4 regions of the Ruegeria sp. AG1 genome follow, and region 1 is predicted to be linked to each of the others. Evidence: riboswitches for the same ligand, from Rfam matches in the RefSeq annotation. Region 1 holds a riboswitch; each other region holds the start of a gene.
The links. A riboswitch is a leader RNA that binds a small molecule or an ion and turns the genes downstream of it on or off. The one in region 1 is predicted to bind cobalamin.
Positions count from the first base shown of each region.

Region 1 (4,957 bases):
TGTGGATACGGTTGGCGCGGGGGACACGTTCAATGCAGGGGTTCTGGCCTCGTTGGAACGGGCAGGCCAGCTGACAAAGCCGGGCTTGAGGTCACTGTCCCCGGATGCGCTACGCGACGCTTTGACCTTGGGCGCAGAGGTGGCTGCCGTCACCGTCTCGCGCGCCGGAGCAAATCCGCCCTGGTCGCATGAATTATAGCCCTACGAAGAGTCCGAGATGAAACGATCCGAAATCAACCGTATCAAGACCGAAGCCCAGGCATTCATCAGTTCATTTGGTGCCGTTCTGCCGCCTTTCGCAGATTGGACACCTGAGCAGATGCGCGGCGCCCAGGCGGACAGTATCCGTGCCCATGGGTTAGGTTGGGATATCACCGACTACGGTCAGGGCAAATTCGATGAGCTTGGGTTGTTTCTGTTCACCCTGCGCAACGGCAACGTGAGCGATCTGAGCCGGGGGCGCGGTATGCTCTATGCCGAAAAGCTGCTGATCTCTCGCGAAAAACAGCTGTCGCCGATGCATCGCCATATCGTCAAAGCCGAAGACATCATCAACCGAGGGGGTGGCGATCTGGTTATGGAAATCTATGCCTCGGACCCCGACGGCGGTATCGACCGCAATACCCCGGTCACCGTTCCCAGCGATGCCTGCCCCGTCACCATAAAGCCCGGAGAGCATCTGCGCCTGAAGCCAGGCCAGAGCGTGACCTTGATGCCCGGCATCTGGCATGCCTTCTGGGCGGAAGGTGCGGATTGCTTGATCGGCGAAGTCTCAACCGTGAATGACGACCGGACGGACAACGTATTTGAAGACCCGATCCCCCGCTTTGCAACAATCGAAGAAGATGCAGTACCGGATTTCCTGTTAGTTGCCGACTACTGACTTCATTTGGAATTTCGCGCTTGCATTTTCTGACTAATTTAGTCAGTTGACGGCCGACCCAGTCAGATTCCTTGGAATCATCGCCCGGTCCCATTTTTGCGACCGAAAGATAACCTGACATGCGAAAATCCCTCGCCGACCTGTTGGCCATGGACGCCGTTGCCAGCCGCTTTGGCTGCGCATTGAAACCGAAACTGAGGCAGGCGATTGAGGCTGATCTCAGCTTTTCCGTCCGCGCTGCATCACCGCGTTCTGAAACACCGGTTGAACCAAACAACCTTCCGCAAAACGTCCACACTTTGGCCGCGAAAGCCCTCGAACCCAAAAGGGAACGCGCATGAAACACTCGGCATCCAACCACACACTGCCCCGCGTCGAATTTGACGGTTTCGAACGCGGTTTGCTGCCTGTCATGCGGCACTTCATCCTCAGCTTCACAGAGCCGGAAACGCAGGCTTGGCAACATGCCTTTTCGGTAGCGACCGAGCGTTGGGGGCGCGATCAGGGGCTTGTTCTGGCGCATCTGGTCTTCAAGATTATCAAGGCCACGCTACGCACCCGCCTTCTGGGTCTGGCCTTCAAAGACCCGCTTTGTGTTGAAACACGGCAAGAACTGACATGTGACGAGCACGCCCTGCTCCGGATGCTGCATCACATGCGCCGCGACGAAACTCCGGCAGCGCGCGATGCCTTGAATGATTTGACCGGAGGCTACCCGGACGCCCATCTGATACAGGCCGGTTTGACCCTGGCCAGCCAGTTCCCGACAAATGGCGTCGGACCGGGCCAAAGCGCGCGCAGGCCAACCCTGCGCGTGGTCCGATAGCGCGATTCCTGCGCTTGACAATAGGAGCGTGAGCAGACTAGCTGCTCTGGATGGTTCCCGACGGCCTGTGCCTTAGGGATGAAAATGGGAATACGGTGCGGCCCAAAGGCCAATGCCGTGACTGCCCCCGCAACTGTAAGCGGAGAGCGACGCCACAAAACCACTGGCCCCTAAGGTCGGGAAGGTTGGCCGAGCAATGACCCGCAAGTCAGGAGACCTGCCATCACAGATTAACCAACCCGGGGCGGGGTGTCCCGGAAGGAGGCTCGATGGCACATCTGCGTGCTGATGCAACTCATGGCTTTTGCCTTCAATCGGCTTTTGTTCAAGTCGGCGACGCGTGCCATGGCTGATCATTTCGTCCTGATATGCGGCACCTGCAAAGGGCCGATCCCTCCGCACGAGGCGAAAGAAGCGCTGGACGGCCAGCTGCCCGAGGGGTTCTCGACACGTCTGATCGACTGTATGGCCGGGTGCGACCGCCCGATGACAGTCGGGCTGCAGGCCAAGGGCAAGGCGCAATATCTGTTTGGCGATATTCAATCCACCGACGATCTGAGGGCTTTGGCGGAGTTCGCCCATCAATTCCGGGACAGCGAGGATGGTTGGACCAGCGCCTCAACCCGTCCTTTGGCGCTCTACACCAAAACCCTGTCGCGCATGCCCTGCCTGCCGCCGGAGGGCACAGCATGAGCTTTCTGATTGCTGAAAACCTGGAATACTACGCCCTGAACGGAGATGTTCTGCTGCGGGACACCTCGTTCACGCTTGAGGAAGGCGCGATATTGGCCGTTGCTGGCCCGAACGGGGCGGGCAAGACGACGTTGCTCAACCTCGTGTGCGGTGTCGCAAAACTGGCGCTGGGCGATGTACGTATTCAGGGTCAAAGCTTGCGGAAACTGTCGTCGCTGGAGCGGGCCCGACGGATTGCCGTTGTCGGCCAGCAAGAAATGCCCGACGGGCGGCTGCAACTGCGCGACTATGTGGCCCTTGGGCAAATCCCGATCAAGGCCGACAAATCCGCCGAAGCTCTTAAGACGGACCTGCAGCGCGTATTAGACACCACCGAACTGTCCCATCTGGCTGGCAAACAGATGGCAAAACTGTCGGGCGGAGAGCGCCAGCGCGCCCATATCGCACGGGCGTTGGCGCAGAACCCCTCGCTGCTGTTTTTGGACGAACCGACCAACCACCTGGATCCGGATGCCAAAGGGCACATGCTGTCTCTGGTGGCCGAGTTGGGTGTGACGGTTGTAATGATCGTCCACGATCTGGTCATGATCCCCGAATTCGCCAGCCACGTCGCCCTGATGAAGAACGCACAGCTTACGGCCTTCGGCCCGGTCGCCGAGGTTCTGACCCCAGACCGCGTGCGCGAGACTTTTGGTGTTGACTATTTGTGTTTCCAGCACGAAGGACGCGTGATCCCCGCGCTGGACATCCGAAAACGAAAGCTTTCGTCTTAACAGGAGAGATTGATGAAACTGAAACTCTTGTCCGCTGCGGTCCTAAGCGCGCTGGCGGGCGGCGCTGCCGCGCAAGAGGTCACCGTCGACAATTGCGGTGAACCTCTGGTGTTCGATAGCAAGCCCGAGCGGATCGTGGTTCATGACATGAACATGACCGACATGGCCTTTGCACTGGGTCTTCAAGACAGCATCGTTGGCCTGACCGGGATCACCGGCTGGTACAAGACCAGCCCCGATTTCGACGCGCAGCGCGGTGACATCCCCGAACTCGCTCCGAAATACCCGACGGTCGAAAACCTCGTCGCGGTCGAACCCGACATGTTCTTCGCCGGTTGGTATTACGGCATGAAACCCGGCGGAGACGTCACCCCTGACACGCTGGAGCCCTTTGGCATCAAGACCATGGTGCTGACCGAAAGCTGCATTCACCTGAACAAAGACCGTCCCGAAGCCAGCATGGACCTGCTGTTTGACGACGTTCTGCGTCTGGGCACGGTCATGCATGTCGAGGACAAGGCGAACGCGCTGGTCTCGGGCTGGAAAGACCAACTGGCCGCGATCGAAGCCAAAACCGCCGATCTGGAAAAACCCCGCGTCTTCCTGCTGGACGGCCCGGCCGATGCGCCCTTTACCGCAGGCAAATATGCCATTCCCGACGCGATGATCGCAGCGGCTGGCGGCGTCAACGTCACCCATGACATGGACACTAGCTGGGGCCGCACCTCGTGGGAGGCTGTCGCCGCCTCGAACCCCGAATTCCTTGTTCTGCTGGACTACCAAACGGGCAATGGCGCGGCAGATACGTTTAAGTTCCTGCAGGAACATCCGGTGATGTCGCAGACCGATGCAGTCAAGAACGAGCGCTGGATCGGCCTGCGCTACGAAGAGCTGACACCGGGACCGGCAAACATCGAAGCGATCCAGAAGATGGCAACGGCGATGCACCGGGGTAACAGCTGAGATGACGAAGACGGGCCAGGCGGTCCTGCTGGGGGCGGTCATTCTGACCGCCCTTTTGCTGCTGTCGACGATCTATGGCACCACCCCGATCCCCTTGGCCGAGGTTTTCACCGCGATTGGGCTGGGGACTGGCGTGACTGAGGGCGACATGTCCCCTCTGCACCGGATCGTCTTTGACCTGCGCCTGCCCCGCGCGTTGTTTGCGGCGGTGATTGGGGCTGGGCTGGGTGTTGTCGGGGTCGTATTGCAGACGACAACGCGCAATGACCTGGCTGACCCGTTTCTCTTTGGCCTCTCGTCCGGGGCTGCTGCTGGTGCCGTTCTCGTCATCACTGTGACAGGCGATGTTCTGGGCATCTGGACCCTGCCGCTTGCGGCCTTTTGCGGAGGCCTGATCGCGTCCGGCATTGTTCTGGCCCTGGTTCAAAGCCTGCGCACCAGCGCGCCGGAAAAACTGATCCTTGCAGGCCTGGCTGTATCCTTCCTGTTTTCGGCCATCACCAACTATCTGATCTTCGCAGGCGACAGCCGCGCCGCGCATTCCGTCATTTTCTGGATGCTAGGCGGCCTTGGTCTTGCCCGGTGGGAGACCTTTCCACTTGTCGTACTGGGGCTAGCCTTGATCCTGGGCTATTCCCTCTATCGCAGCCGCTGGCTCGACGCGCTTCTGACGGGGGATTTCACGGCCTCAACACTGGGTATTCCAGTGCAAGGCCTGCGGTTTCGAATGTTTCTGGTCGCCGCCTTGGCCACGGCCAGCTTTGTATCGGTGGCAGGCGTGATCGGGTTCGTCGGCCTGATGGTTCCGCATATCGCCCG
Region 1 is NZ_JBQFYU010000010.1:42,100-47,056, forward strand. Features, by position in the region: gene ACR0B5_RS15625 (carbohydrate kinase family protein) at 1-199, shown strand, start outside; gene ACR0B5_RS15630 (D-lyxose/D-mannose family sugar isomerase) at 218-883, shown strand; gene ACR0B5_RS15635 (hypothetical protein) at 1,003-1,224, shown strand; gene ACR0B5_RS15640 (hypothetical protein) at 1,221-1,709, shown strand; cobalamin riboswitch at 1,745-1,948, shown strand; gene ACR0B5_RS15645 (DUF1636 family protein) at 1,998-2,402, shown strand; gene ACR0B5_RS15650 (ABC transporter ATP-binding protein) at 2,399-3,175, shown strand; gene ACR0B5_RS15655 (ABC transporter substrate-binding protein) at 3,188-4,138, shown strand; gene ACR0B5_RS15660 (iron ABC transporter permease) at 4,140-4,957, shown strand, end outside.

Region 2 (4,957 bases), on a different contig from region 1:
GGCAGTACCAAGGGCTAGGCTCGTGGCCAGAGCGGCTGCTCCGGCAGTCATAAATCTGGTCATGGTCTCTTTCTCCCTGAAATCGGTGCCATCTCTGGCTGTGTTCAACAGATTGGGAGGAGTGCGACGGGTTACAACTTTCCTGAAGGAACCTTCATCAAGCGTTCATGCTGTGTTTGATCGTGCAGCCCGCTTTCCGCTCTATACATCCGGCGCCTCACTGGGTAAGGAGTGCCCTTCGACGATCATCCGCGTGTTAGACGCTCTGAGGGTGACCGCAGCATCCCAACGAGCCGAGCCATGAAACAAACACTTCAAGACGCCCTTGATCGCAAAGGGTATGACACGCTGACCCCAGTCCAAACCGCCGTAACTACGCCCGACCTGCAAGGGCGCGACATGTTGGTTTCAGCGCAGACCGGGTCAGGGAAAACCATAGGCTTCGGCCTTGCCATCGCCCCGACCGTTCTGGGCGACGTGGATGTATTCGATGCGGCTGGCGCGCCTTTGGCGCTGGTCATAGCACCAACGCGCGAGTTGGCGATGCAGGTCAAACGCGAACTGGCGTGGCTCTATGCGGATGTAGGCGCGTTCATTGCGTCATGTGTTGGCGGCATGGATATGCGAGACGAGCGGCGAGCGTTGGCTCGCGGTGCGCATATCGTGGTCGCAACGCCGGGCCGTCTCCGCGACCATATCATGCGGGAGTCGATTGACCTAACCGCTGTCCGCGCAGTGGTTCTGGATGAAGCCGACGAAATGCTAGACCTGGGCTTCCGCGAAGATCTTGAGTTCATTCTGGAACAGACGCCCTCCGAGCGTCAGACACTGCTGTTTTCCGCTACGGTTCCTCGCGCCATCGCCTCCCTCGCCGCTCGCTACCAGCGCGATGCCGAGCGCGTCAGCACCGTCAGCGAGCGCACGCAACATGCCGATATCGAATATCGCGCGATGAATGTGGCCCCGCGCGATGGTGAGAACGCAATCATCAACGTGCTGCGCTTCTACGAGGCCCCCAACGCCATTATCTTCTGCAACACTCGCGCCATGGTCAGCCGCCTGACGGCGCGACTGTCGAATCGTGGATTCTCGGTCGTGGCCCTGTCCGGAGAGCTGACGCAAAGCGAACGTTCGAACGCGCTGCAAGCCATGCGCGACGGACGCGCCCGCGTCTGTGTGGCGACCGATGTGGCCGCGCGCGGGATCGACCTGCCGAACCTTGATCTGGTGATCCATGCAGAACTGCCGAACAGCCATGAAACGCTGCTGCACCGCTCGGGCCGAACCGGACGCGCCGGGCGGAAAGGCGTCAGCGCGCTGGTCATACCGCCTGCATCGTTCAAAAAGGCGCAACGCCTGCTGAAATTCGCCAAGCTGACAGCCGATTGGGGGTCTGCACCCTCGGCCGATGAGGTTCAGGCGCAGGACATGCAGCGGATGTTCAGCTCGGACGACTGGACCGTGGATGTCACCGAGGGCGAAAGCGCACTGGTTGATGATCTGGTCTCGCGCTTTTCACCGCAGCAGCTGGCGGCGGCCTATCTGCGTCAATACGGGCGCAAACACTCCGCCCCGGAGGAACTGAGCGACACGCAAGATGCCGCGCCCAAGCCGAACGTGCCCTTTGGCTCAAGCGTGTGGTTTTCGCTGTCGGAGGGACACAACGAAAACGCCTCGCCTCGCTATTTGCTGCCCATGTTGTGCAAGGCGGGCAAGATCACCAAAGACGATATCGGCGCGATCCGCATTGCCGACACCGAAAGCTATATCGAGATTCGCGAAAGCAGCGTTGAAGGTTTCCTGAAGGCCATTGGCCCCGAGATGACGGTCGAAGGCACCAAGACCCTGGTGCAACTGGACGCGCCGCCTGCCTTTGCCGGTGGTGGCCGCAAAGGTCCCAAGCGCGACTTCAAAGGCAAGAAGCGCCACGAACGCCCGGCCCACGCGGCTGAGCCACAGCCCGCAAAACCACGCCGGAAGCCGGCCGAGAAACCCAAGCCCGAAACGCGGCCCAAACGGGATGAGACCCCCTCGGGCGATCAGCACAAGAAACCTGCGCGCCGTCTGAAAGGCCCGCCTCCGCCCAAAGGCAAGCCAAGCAGCAAGAAAAACCGCGCACGTGCGGCTGCGATGAAGGGTGGCAACGCGATGCCCAAGCGGAAAAAGTAGACCGCCTTAGCGCACGTGGCTGGTTGTGCAAGCGAAGAAAATTATTTTCTTCGCCACACCATATATTGACAACACTCCACCACCAACCCCAATATGGTGTTGCTTCGGTTCTTTCGATTCCTGTTGAAAGCTAAGAGGGAAACCGGTGAAAAACCGGCGCTGCCCCCGCAACTGTAAGCGGATAGTTCGGCTGAATACGCCACTGAAAGCGTGCTTTTGGGAAGGCCAGTCCGAACGTCAATCCGCGAGCCAGGAGACCTGCCGCAAGCAAAGAAAGAGAACCGCGAACGGAGGGTTCGGGGGCGTGTTCAGGGGTCATTTTGCCCGCAGCGTCCTCGGCATTCATTAAAAGGACAGAGGACGACATGAGCATTACCGTATATTCCAAACCCGCATGCGTACAATGCACCGCCACCACCCGAGCGCTGGATGCAAAAGGCATCACCTATGACGTCATCGACCTGACCCAGGACGACAGCGCCATGACCCATGTGACCGAGCTGGGTTATCGTCAGGCCCCTGTCGTTGTGGCGGGCAGTGATCACTGGTCGGGTTTCCGCCCGGACATGATCGCCCAACTGGCCTGATCCATGGCCGCGCCGATCCCGGCGCTGGTCTATTTCTCTTCGAAATCCGGAAACACCCACCGCTTTGTCTCGCGGCTGGGCCTGACCTCTTTCCGCATTCCGAACGGGATGGACCCGCTGCCTGACCCCCGACACCCCTATGTGCTGATCAGCCCCACCTACGCCGACGGCGAAGGGCGCGGGGCGGTTCCTAAACAGGTGATCCGGTTTCTGAACGACCCGGACAGACGTGCCGGGATCGTTGGAGTGATCGGCACAGGCAATCGTAATTTCGGTGCGACCTACGCTTTGGCCGGTCGCATCATCGCTCAAAAATGCAACGTTCCGCTGCTCTACACATTCGAGCTGGCCGGAACAGAGACCGACATCGCCCGCGTCCGCGCCGGGCTGGAAAAACTAGGGAGAAACCTATGCTCGACAGCAGCGTAAACGAGCAGGACTATCACGCGTTGAACGCGATGCTGAACCTCTACGATGGTGAGGGGAAGATCCGGTTCGATGCCGACCGAATGGCCGCGCGGCAGTACTTCCTGCAGCATGTGAATCAGAACACCGTGTTCTTCCACTCGCTGGATGAAAAACTCGGGTATCTGGTTTCCGAGGGCTACTACGAAGAGGCCGTTCTGGACCAGTATTCCAAGAACTTCATGCGCAAGATCTGGGACGCGGCCTATGCCAAGAAGTTCCGGTTCCCGACCTTTCTGGGCGCGTTCAAATATTACACCTCATACACGCTGAAAACCCGTGACGGGCAGCGGTTCTTGGAACGCTACGAGGACCGCGTCGTCATGACCGCGCTGGCGCTGGCACGCGGTGATGAGGCGCTGGCCCTGTCTTTCATGGAGGAAATCCTCGACGGTCGTTTCCAGCCCGCCACGCCCACCTTCCTGAACGCCGGGAAAGCCTCACGCGGGGAATTGATCTCATGCTTCCTGCTGCGGCTTGAGGACAACATGGAGAGCATCGGTCGCGGCATCAACTCGGCCCTGCAACTGTCCAAACGTGGTGGAGGCGTAGCGCTGCTGCTGACCAACATCCGCGAGCATGGCGCGCCGATTAAGGGCATTGAGAACCAATCCTCCGGCGTGATCCCGGTAATGAAACTGCTGGAGGACAGCTTTTCCTACGCCAACCAACTGGGTGCGCGGCAAGGCGCGGGTGCGGTGTATCTGAACGCACACCACCCGGACATCATGCGCTTTCTCGACACCAAGCGCGAAAACGCGGATGAGAAAATCCGTATCAAAACGCTGAGCCTTGGCGTGGTGATCCCTGACATCACTTTCGAGCTGGCGAAGAAAAACGCGGATATGTACCTGTTCTCGCCTCATGACGTAGAAAAGGTCTATGGCGTGCCGTTCTCGGAAATCTCGGTGACGGAGAAGTATCACGAGATGGTCGATGACAAGCGAATCCGCAAATCCAAGGTCAATGCGCGTGAGTTCTTCCAGACCATTGCAGAGATTCAGTTCGAATCCGGTTACCCCTACGTGATGTTCGAAGACACGGTGAACCGGATGAACCCCATTGCGGGCCGGATCAACATGTCGAACCTGTGTTCCGAGATTTTGCAGGTCAATGAAGCGTCTGAGTTCAACGATGACCTCAGCTATTCCCATCTGGGCACGGATATCTCCTGCAACCTCGGCTCGCTGAACATTGCCAAGACAATGGATGGCGGTGATCTGGGCCGCACTGTCGGCGCTGCGATCCGCGCGCTGACGGCGGTGTCCGAGATGTCGGCAATCGACTCGGTGCCTTCGGTGCGTCGCGGCAATGATGAAAGCCACGCGATTGGTCTGGGGCAGATGAACCTGCACGGGTTTCTGGCGCGGGAACATATCCACTATGGCTCGCCCGAGGGGGTTGAGTTCACCTCGATCTATTTTGCCACCGTGGCTTATCACGCGATCCGCACGTCATGCGATCTGGCGAAGGAACGCAATGCGTCGTTCAAGGGATTTGAGGACTCCGACTATGCCTCAGGCACCTTCTTCGACAAATACACCACCCGCGACTGGCTGCCTGAAAGCGACAAAGTGAAAGCGCTGTTCGACGGCATGACCCTTCCCACCCGCGACGACTGGGCAGCGTTGAAGGCCGATGTGATGAAACGCGGCCTCTATAACCGCAATCTTCAGGCGGTGCCGCCGACCGGCTCGATCAGCTATATCAACAATTCGACCTCTTCGATCCACCCC
Region 2 is NZ_JBQFYU010000001.1:241,701-246,657, reverse strand. Features, by position in the region: gene ACR0B5_RS01205 (hypothetical protein) at 1-63, opposite strand, end outside; gene ACR0B5_RS01200 (DEAD/DEAH box helicase) at 301-2,169, shown strand; cobalamin riboswitch at 2,258-2,449, shown strand; gene nrdH (glutaredoxin-like protein NrdH) at 2,535-2,756, shown strand; gene nrdI (class Ib ribonucleoside-diphosphate reductase assembly flavoprotein NrdI) at 2,772-3,185, shown strand; gene nrdE (class 1b ribonucleoside-diphosphate reductase subunit alpha) at 3,167-4,957, shown strand, end outside.
Region 2: linked by a shared signal. The riboswitch ahead of nrdH (glutaredoxin-like protein NrdH) and the one ahead of ACR0B5_RS15645 (DUF1636 family protein) in region 1 are both predicted to bind cobalamin.

Region 3 (4,957 bases), on a different contig from region 1:
AACTGACCCTGGTAGCCGGTCCAGGGGCTGTAACGATCCGCTTCCTCTACGACGAACTTCAGATCCAGACCCGGCGTCCGACTTGCCATCTGCTCCAACCGTTGGCGGAAGATGATCTCGGACGGGCGCTTGGCGCAATTGATGAAGACTACATCCAGATCGCGGCCTTCGTCCCACATGCAAGTTGTCATCGACATCATAGGCGTGATGCCCGACCCCGCCGAGACGAACAGATACTTGGCGGCGACGCTTTCAGCATTGGTGAACGGACCCGCCGGGCCAATTGCCCGCATCCGCATACCCGGCTTCAGATTGTCCAGCATCCAACGAGTACCGATGCTGTCCGGCTGCGCCTTGGCCGTGATCGTAATGGATCGCGGACGTGATGGGGATGACGAGATCGTATAGGTCCGATGCACAACGCCTCCCGGCTGCCCCGGTGCCGGAATCTCGAGCGTCAGGAACTGACCCGGATGGTAGGCAAACAAAGCCCCGGACGGGGCGCGGAACGTAAAGCTGGCGGTGTTTGGCGTCTCGGGCACGACCGAGACGCATTCCAGCCTCTCATCATCCTGCCAGATCGAGGCAACAGCGTTCAGGTCTTTCATCTCCGTCACTCCGCCGCCATCGTGTTGGGCGCAAAGTGACGCGCCAAAGCGCTGCAATACCAATCAGTGAATTGCAGAACACCGGATTCCTGGACCCCCGAATACGGCCCCGGCACATAGGCCGGACTGTTGATGCCCATCTGGTTGTCTTCCACCACGCGGCGATCTTCATCATTGGTGGCCATCCAGACCTCAGTCAGGCGCTTGACGTCATAATCGACCCCTTCGATCGCATCCTTGGTGACCAGCCACTTCGTGGTGACTTCGGTCTCGGTCGGGCTGACCGGAGTGACGCGGAAGACAATCGAGTGATCGGCCAGGAAGTGGTTCCATGTGCTGGGATAGTGGAACTTCAGCAACGTCCCCGCATCGGCAAAGGGCGCGCGGCCCAGAAAGCGGCGCACCGCAGATTTGCCGTCCAGAGTGTAGCTTTCCGCCCCTTCCTTAAGCGGCATCCGCGCCAGACGGTATTGCCCGTCATCATGCAGATAGAACTGCGACGGCATCCCTGCAGCCTCGCAACGGTCGAAGTGAGCTTGCATGAAGGCCGGGGTTTCACCCCCTTCAATACCGGTTACCGAGGGATCATCAGGGAAGGTCCGGCACAGCGAAGGGTGGTTGCCGCCGCAGTGATAGCACTCGCGGTTGTTTTCCCAAACAAGCTTCCAGTTGCCCTTTTCGATGATCGTGCTTTCAAAGGCGACCTTGGCGTTGTTCAAATCATGCGGCTCCAGATAGGGCCGTGCTTTATTGGCGAAGGTGTCGAAATCGGGGGCTACATCTGCAAGACAGATATAGACCAGCCCGGCCAGTTCCCGGCAGTGGACGGTTTTCAGCCCGTGTTGTTTGGGGTCGAAATCAGGCCCCATATCACGCGCCCACAGCAATGAGCCGTCAAGCTCATAGGTCCACTGGTGATAGGGGCAGACCAGTTTGGGCGAGTTCCCCTTGGCCGCTTTGCAGATGATCGACCCGCGATGGCGGCAGGTGTTGTGGAAGGCCCGGATCTGATTGTCCGCACCGCGCACGATGATCACGCGGTATGCGCCCACAGTGTAGGTTACATAGTCGCCTGTTTTCACCAGTTCACATGCCGGAATGGCAAATAGCCAGTCGCGGTAGTGGATGGCCTCAAGATCGGCCTGAAATACATCTGGATCTGTATAGAATGCCTGTTCAAGGGCATAGGCCGGGTTTCGACGCGCCAACAGGCTTTGAACGTTGCTCACTTCTGGCTCTCCTGCCGCGCCCCGCGGCTTAGCTTGGGCAGATGACATCAGAGGCCAGTCCGGAGCCGTGCGAGGATCACGTCCGAAACTTGTGCCCCCACCGCCACCCGCGGTTTGACATATATGCAAGGCTGGTTTCCGGACTTGAAAGGGGCTTACGCCCGGTTTCGACACCTTCCCGGGATCCTCGTCCCAGTGGTTACCTGTCGAACCTGACCTTCCTTACCGTTGCGGGGGCAGCGCCGGAATTGCACCGGCTTCCCAATTCTCTGCCGCCTGAGAACCAAACAGCAGCACCTCACACGCGCAACCTACTCGGGGATGGATTCGTGGCTGAAAGCCTTGCGACATTTCCAAAAACAAAACAGACATGGCCAGCAAAAACTGGCACCTGAGACAGAGAAGCATTTTCATCCCGGAATCAGACGCATGCCACGCCGCGCATTGCTGACGACCCTACCTTTTGATCCAGATCAGCGCAGACAACTTGATTCATGTTGCAATCTCGGAATGATACAAGTGGGCCTTTCCTTTGCTAAGGCTCTCACGCCGAAGGATTTCTGATCAAACATGGCCCTTCGGCGCGCATCGCAAAAAAGGGGAGGAGTCACATGGAAAGCTCCGTTTCTGATGAGGTGATGGCAAGGCTTCCGTTCTGGGTGACCCCTCCGGGAGAGACCGACGGCTTTCTAATCGTTGTCGGATTGTTTCTGGTCATGGTGCTGCTTGGGTTCGGCGCGCTGTATTTTACGGTGCAGGCCATTCCCGACCGAATGGCGGCAGGCGCGCACAAGGTTCAGATGCAGTTGGTCGGCGTTCTTGGATTGATTTCGCTATTCACTTTGAACAATGCTTTCTGGGTCGCAGCCATTTTGATCGCGGCCGTGCCTTTGCACGAAATACTTCCCCTAAATCCGGAAACGGACACCGCGGAGAGCTCCGATGCTTGAGCTGATATTCTCTGCGCTAATTACTGTCGTTCCGGACTACCTGTATCGTCGCTACAGGCAGGGCAAGCGATGGGGCCACGAAATCACCCTGTTCAATATATGGTATGAATTGCGGTGGGGCTTGACGGCCTGCGCGATTCTGGCGGTCACGCTGATCACGGTGATCTTCTATTTTCACCCCTCAACGCGGAATGTTTCTGCCGCATTTCGCACAATAACTATTCTTTCCGATCGCGCAGGGCGGGTTGCCGAAGTCTACGTTGCCAATAACGACAGAGTGAAAGCTGGCGAGGCTATTTTCCGACTGGATACCACCCGGCAGGAGGCTGCAGCACAAACAGCGCAGCGTCGAATCGCAGAGATTGAGGCCGCTTTGGGCCTAGCCGCAACAGACATTGCCAGCGCGACAGCGCGGGTTCAGGCCGCCGAGGCCGATCTTGCACAGGCCACGCGGGATTTGGAACGCCGGCTGGAGCTTGCGGAGCGAAACAACACCGTCGTCAGCGAACAAGAATTGGAACGTCTGGAAACGGCCATGTCGGCTGCCGAAAGTCAGCGCGCAGCCACACTTGCCGCTCTGGACGGGGCCAAACTGCGCCAGACCACGCTTTTGCCCGCGCAACTTGAAACCGCACGCGCCGCCTTGACAGAGGCAGAGACCGAGATCTCAAAGTCGACCGTGTTTGCCGAAGTCGATGGAACAGTCCTGCAATTCCTGCTCAAGCCCGGCGACGTCGTGAACCCCATTCTGCGGCCCGCCGGAATTCTGGTCCCCGACGTGACGGGTCAAGGGCGTTTCATCGCGGCCTTCGGTCAGATTTCAGCAAGCGTTCTGAAACCCGGCATGTTGGTCGAGATCACCTGCGCCTCCAAACCTCTTACGATTATTCCGATGATCGTTGATGACGTTCAGGGCGCGATTGCTGCAGGGCAATTCCGACCGGGTGATACCTTGCTTGATCAGCAGGATCGCGCCCGTCCCGGTACGGTGACCGCCTTCCTTGCACCGATTTTTCCAAAACATCTTGATGGCATTCCACCCGGAAGCTCCTGCGTTGGTGTGGCCTACACCAGCCGCGCGAAAGAGATTGATGCCGGTGAAATCAGGGGCTTTTCGGCCCTTGTGGCCCGGATCGTGGATGGCATGGGAATAGCAAACGCCATCGTTCTGCGCGCGCAGGCTATTCTGCTGCCAGTCAAAACGCTGGTTTTCAATTAACACCAGCCAGAGAGGGCAAATTCAGCCATGACATGCGAGGCCAGCTACATTTGTAGTTTTCTGTCCGTATTCTTCTGGGACCTGATTTATCTGTCACCGATCCTAGTGTTTTTGTTGGTCGTGATCTGCGTACTGGGGATATTAATGGGTCGGATCGAAGGCTGGCCCGCCGGACCTAGCCTCTACCATGCCTTCATTAATGCCACCACGGTCGGCTATGGCGACATCAGACCACATAAACCCGCTGGCAGGTTTCTCTCGGTCATCAACGCGCTCACTGGCTTGATCCTAATGGGGATCATTGTCGGTATTGGCGTCCATGCCGTCGAGGCTGCAATGTCGATAACACTGTCTGGCGCCCGCGGCGTTCCAGCGTTCACCTGACTCATCTGGCGACGTTTTGAGCTCAGGGTGACAAACAGCATTCACTCGTGCTGCGATGTGTCCCAAAGATGCGCATGCATGAAGGGGTCGATCGCAATCGCCTTGCCCCCCAGCTTTTCAACCGATCCTGCAGTGAGCTCAAGCACCATCCATGCCTCTGGGATCGTCAGAAGGTTCGGATATGGCGTCTCTTTGTCGGTCGGAACAAACCCGAATAAGGGGTAGAATGTCGGTACGCCCAACACAAAGACAGCGTCTGTTCCAATAGATCTCAAGTGGTTGATGCTGGTCTCCATCATCTCTCTGCCAACACCTAGGCCTTGATGTTCGGGTAAGACACCGCAGGGCGCCAGAAGATAGCAATTAACGTCCGGGTGGTCCTCGAAGACAAACGGGGTGAACATGACATTGCCCGCGATCTGCCCGTCACGCCTCAAACTGATTGAAATCGTTTCCGGATGCTCAAGGAGATCTTCGGCGAGTTGAGCGATTTCTTCACCTTCTGCTTCGCCAAAAGCCAGCCTATGCACATTCAAGATGGCATCGGTTTCTGAACGGTTCATGATC
Region 3 is NZ_JBQFYU010000001.1:104,068-109,024, reverse strand. Features, by position in the region: gene ACR0B5_RS00480 (FAD-binding oxidoreductase) at 1-608, opposite strand, end outside; gene ACR0B5_RS00475 (aromatic ring-hydroxylating oxygenase subunit alpha) at 614-1,885, opposite strand; cobalamin riboswitch at 1,950-2,153, opposite strand; gene ACR0B5_RS00470 (hypothetical protein) at 2,449-2,787, shown strand; gene ACR0B5_RS00465 (HlyD family secretion protein) at 2,780-4,006, shown strand; gene ACR0B5_RS00460 (potassium channel family protein) at 4,034-4,390, shown strand; gene ACR0B5_RS00455 (GNAT family N-acetyltransferase) at 4,432-4,953, opposite strand.
Region 3: linked by a shared signal. The riboswitch ahead of ACR0B5_RS00475 (aromatic ring-hydroxylating oxygenase subunit alpha) and the one ahead of ACR0B5_RS15645 (DUF1636 family protein) in region 1 are both predicted to bind cobalamin.

Region 4 (4,957 bases), on a different contig from region 1:
AGAATGGTCTGGAGGTCGTTATGTTCGCGATAGGCGGCGATTTCCCGGCGCAGGGGGCGTATTTCGTCACGAACGGCTGCTGCGATAGCTTGACGCTCCTTATCACTGAGAGAGGCCACTGTGACGCCCTCCGAGGAGGGCGTAGGCGTGGGTGACGCTGCAGGCTTGTTCTTGATGGCGACGCCCATGATCTTGGCAACGTCATCGGCGGGCATGGTGACCTCGGCCACGTGACCGGCGCCGAGGTCGGCAAAGAAGGTATGGGCGACGGCTGTGGTGGGCGTGTAGATGAAGAACCCGTCTGCGTTGGTCGTGGCCCGGCCCAGCTCGACCCCGTTTGGATCGGTCACGACAACCTCGGTATCGGTCGCCATGGTGCCGTTGGAGAAGCCGATTTCCCCTTCGATCGCATCGCTGGATGCAAAAACACCGGCAATCACCTTGTGGGCCAACGCGGGCAGAGGGGCCGCGCATAGGGCCAGGATGAGGGCAATCTTTCTCATGTGGCGGGCCTTGTCAGGAACAGTTCAGGTTTGACTTTTCGTGCCAGTAGAACGGCAAATCCGGTCAGAACGGCCTCGATGATCATCACGGGGATATGCGCAAAGAAGACCAGCTTGGCAGCGGGGAGGAATTCGTCCCCTGACAGGGCCAGTGAGATGCCCACCATGACGGTCGTGGCCGCAATGGCAAAGGCGCCGCCTATGCCGCCCCAGATCGCGCCATGAACAGGTGAGCCGCGACCGATCAGGGGTCGGAACAGCAGCCCCGCCAGTACGGCCGGAAAGGCGATGTTGAGCGTGTTGATCCCCAGTACCGTCAGCCCGCCGAAGCCGAAGAAAACGGCTTGCAGGAGCAGGCCCACAAACAGGGCCGGGAAGGCGGCCCAGCCGAGCAGCAGCCCGGCCAGACCGTTGAGGATCAGATGCACCGACGACGGCCCGATCGGAACATGGATCAGCGAGGCCACGAAGAAACTGGCCGCCAGCACCCCTGCTGTGGGGATGCGGTCCAGATCCAGCGACCTGAGGCCCATTGCGACCCCACCAGCGGCGGCAACGGCTCCGCCGATGACGACCGGGTTGGACAGGGCTCCGTCGACGATGTGCATCGGGGGTTACTCCATGTCCCAGGCGCGGATCCAAATCACCGCGTCCTGGCTCAGCTCTTTGCCTTCATGTTCGGTTTCAGGACCAGCACCGAGGGCGGCAAAGCCCCAGTAACCAGCTTTCGGCACACCGAAGGAAAAATAGCCATTGGCGTCAGAAATTGCGACAACAGCACCACCCGGCATCGGCGAAACGGTAGGCTCGGACGAGGCTTGGTTGTCAAAACTGGGCTTGGCGGCCATGTATTCGATCTCGATCTCAGCGCCGGCAACCGGTTCGCCATTTGCCAGAACCTGACCGGTGAAGGTCGAGCCAGCGATGATGTTGTAGGGCTTGTTCAGCGGCACGATCTCGGTCGCCAGACCTGCGGGGTTCATCCAGTCGGTCGGCAGTTCGTTGCGGTTTAGGAACGCCTTGGTGATCTGCTGGATATAAATATCCTCGGCCTCTTCGTAGTAGGGCTGAGGCACCGTGACCATCACGTAGTCGCCAGAACGCTTGACCGGAACAGATCCCTGAAAGGCCGCGCCTTCGTTTTCAGGGCTTGAGAAGCGGATGGGTTCCAGCGTGTCCAACAGGTCGGTCTTTTCGCCATTGTGGATCACGTAGAATTCCTGCGGCTTTTCCAGATCCATGACATGGCCGTTTTCAAACGGGTGCCAGAAGATCAGCTTGACCGGCACGTCGCCCGGTGCCTCGATCAGCGTGTCGGTGGTGTATTCCAGCAGAAAATGCGCCTGTGCCATCGCTGGAATCGCCAGCGCAGCCGCAGCCGTGCAAAATAGTTTCTTCACAAGGTCTTTCCTTCGTCCTTCGTGCCAACCCCGGCACGTTTCTTGCTTGATATCGGGGCGAACGAGACCATGTACCCGAAATGAGGGCATCGGCCCGATGCACACCCCGGCATCGGTGACACACCCCTTCCGAGGGTGCATATCCGGCAGGTCTCCTGACTTGCGGGTCAAAGCATCGGGCTGGCCTTCCCGGGTGGAACCCAGTGGCGTGTCAGCCCTGCTCACCGCCTACAGTTGCGGGGGCAGTTGCGGCATTGGGTGGATCAGAATTCCCCGCACCGCATTCCCTTTTCTCCGGGCGAACCCGGAACCGGACATGAGGACGCTGATGGCAGAGATTCCCATCATCGGTCAATCTCTATTTAAGACTGTAGCGATAACATCTTGTCGATAGGATGGGATGTTACCGTTCTGCCCACTGGGCATTGCAGGCACGCGTGCAAGCGACGACCAGAGAATGCGCGCGCTTGCAACGTAATCTGGACATCAGAATCAGATGGATGCATCCTGCGCTGCGTCAGACTCCGGCGTAGCGCGCTTGTGTTCGGCGCCTAATTTCCCACAAGCCCCGGAGGCCCAATGTCTGAGATCAAACAAGGCGACACCGTTCGCATCCACTATACTGGCACGCTGCTGGACGAGACCGTGTTTGACAGCTCAGACGGGCGCGATCCGTTAGAGTTCGTGGTTGGTTCGGGCCAGATCATACCCGGCCTGGACAGTGCGATGCCAGGACTGGCGGTTGGTGACAAGAAGCGGGTCGAGATTGCCTGTGTCGACGCTTATGGCCCGATCAACCCGGCGATGCGGCAGGACATCCCGCGTGAGGGTATTCCGGATGATATCCCACTAGAGCCGGGAACCCAGTTGCAGATGCAGACCCCGGACGGTCAGGCGCTGCCGGTAACGGTTGTAGAGGCGAACGAGGCCACGGTGACGCTGGACGCCAATCACCCGCTGGCTGGGCAGGATTTGATTTTCGATATCGAGGTTGTCTCGGTGAGCTAAAGGCTTGGGGTTCTAGCCCCAAAGCCCGTCAAGCGCTGCACGGACTTGCGGTTGCGTGAAGAACACGAACAACACCAGCAATGTGGTCAGCGTCAAAAGCAGAACACGGGCGCGGGGGCTTAGGAACCCCGACTTCCGTTTGGTCTGGGTGCCACGCGTATTGCTGGCAAGGATCTGGTCAGTTTTGCTCATGCCCATATCCCTGACGCCGAAAGATGGTCAAATCTTGGCGGCGTCTGGGAAAGATATGGTCACATGAAATCCGGCTGTGGCATTCCGAGCACGTGGAAACCGCCATCCACCCGGATGATCTCGCCCGAGGTGCAGGCCCCCGCGTCTGAGGTCAGGTAAACCGCCGTGCCGCCAACGGCCTCCAGCGTAGCGTTCGAGCGCATGGGTGCATTTTGGTCGCAGAACTTGTAGGTCTTGCGCGCACCGCCGATTGCCGCCCCGGCCAGGGTCTTCATCGGACCGGGCGAGATTGCGTTCACACGGATGCCTTCGGGGCCGAGGTCGTTGGCCAGATACCGTGTCGCCGATTCCAGCGCGGCTTTGGCAACGCCCATGACGTTGTAATTCGGAACTACACGATTCGAGCCTTGGTAGGTCAGCGTCAGCAGCGAGCCACCATTGTCCTTCATCAGCGGATAGGCGCGACGGGCGACCTCGATGAAAGAGTAGGCCGACACATCCATCGAGTGCTTGAAATTGGCCCTTGTGGTGTTCAGAAACCGGCCTGTCAGCTCGTTCTTGTCCGAATAGGCAATCGCGTGAACGACAAAGTCGATGGTTGGCCAGCGTTCGCCCAACTCGCCAAAGGCGCGGTCCAGCGAGGCGTCATCGGTGACATCCGCATCCACCATGAAGTCGCTGCCGAGGCTTTCGGCCAATGGCTGCAGACGCTTCCCGAACGCGTCGCCCTGATAGGTGAAAGCCAGCTCAGCCCCTGCTTCATGCATCGCTTTCGAGATACCCCAGGCAATCGACCGGTCATTGGCGACACCCATGATCAGGCCGCGTTTCCCTTTTAGAACTTCCGACATCTCGTTCACCCGTTATACTTTGACAGGATCATGGATCCGTTTGTGCCGCCAAAGCCGAAGCTGTTGGTCATGACCGAATCTAAACCTGCATTTTCAACCACTTGAGTTGCAATTTCACCGGGCTGGATGCCTTCGGCTAGTGTGTCGACATTGATCGACGGTGTTATGAAATCATTGTCCAGCATGAGCAGGCAGAAGATCGCCTCAAGCGCGCCGGCCGCGCCTTGTGCGTGCCCGGTCATCGACTTGGTGGATGAGATGGGCGGCACGTTGCCTTCGCCGAAGATGCGACGCACGGCTTCAACTTCGCCCACATCTCCGACCGGGGTCGAGGTGCCGTGCGCGTTGATGTAACCAACTTTGCGGCCTTCTGGCAGGGTCGACAGAGCCAGACGCATCGCGCGCTCACCGCCTTCGCCGGACGGCGCCACCATGTCATGACCGTCCGAGGTTGCAGCATAGCCGGTCACCTCAGCGTAGATCTTGGCACCACGCGCCAGCGCATGGTCCAGATCCTCAAGCACGACAATGCCGCCGCCACCCGAGATCACGAAGCCGTCGCGGTCCTGATCGAACGCGCGCGATGCTTTCTGCGGAGTGTCGTTATACTTCGACGACATCGCGCCCATCGCGTCAAACAGGCAGGACAGGGTCCAATCCAGCTCCTCACCGCCGCCTGCGAACATCACGTCCTGCTTGCCCAGCATGATCTGTTCCGCCGCGTTGCCGATGCAATGCAGCGAGGTCGAGCACGCCGAGGTGATCGAGTAGTTGATACCCTTGATTTTGTAGGCTGTGGCAAGGTTCGCTGAAATCGTGGAACACATGCATTTCGGCACGGCAAAAGGCCCGATCCGCTTGGTGGCGCCGTTCTTCAGCACCGTCTGATGCGCGGTCAGCATTGCGCTGGTGGACGGTCCGCCAGAACCCGCGACCAGTCCGGTGCGCGGATTGACGACCTGATCCTCAGTCAGCCCGGAATCAGCAATCGCCTGTCCCATCG
Region 4 is NZ_JBQFYU010000005.1:248,459-253,415, reverse strand. Features, by position in the region: gene ACR0B5_RS09570 (cobalt ABC transporter permease) at 1-503, opposite strand, end outside; gene cbiM (cobalt transporter CbiM) at 500-1,111, opposite strand; gene ACR0B5_RS09560 (DUF4198 domain-containing protein) at 1,118-1,903, opposite strand; cobalamin riboswitch at 2,032-2,233, opposite strand; gene ACR0B5_RS09555 (FKBP-type peptidyl-prolyl cis-trans isomerase) at 2,483-2,911, shown strand; gene ACR0B5_RS09550 (hypothetical protein) at 2,924-3,103, opposite strand; gene ACR0B5_RS09545 (enoyl-ACP reductase FabI) at 3,163-3,954, opposite strand; gene fabB (beta-ketoacyl-ACP synthase I) at 3,960-4,957, opposite strand, start outside.
Region 4: linked by a shared signal. The riboswitch ahead of ACR0B5_RS09560 (DUF4198 domain-containing protein) and the one ahead of ACR0B5_RS15645 (DUF1636 family protein) in region 1 are both predicted to bind cobalamin.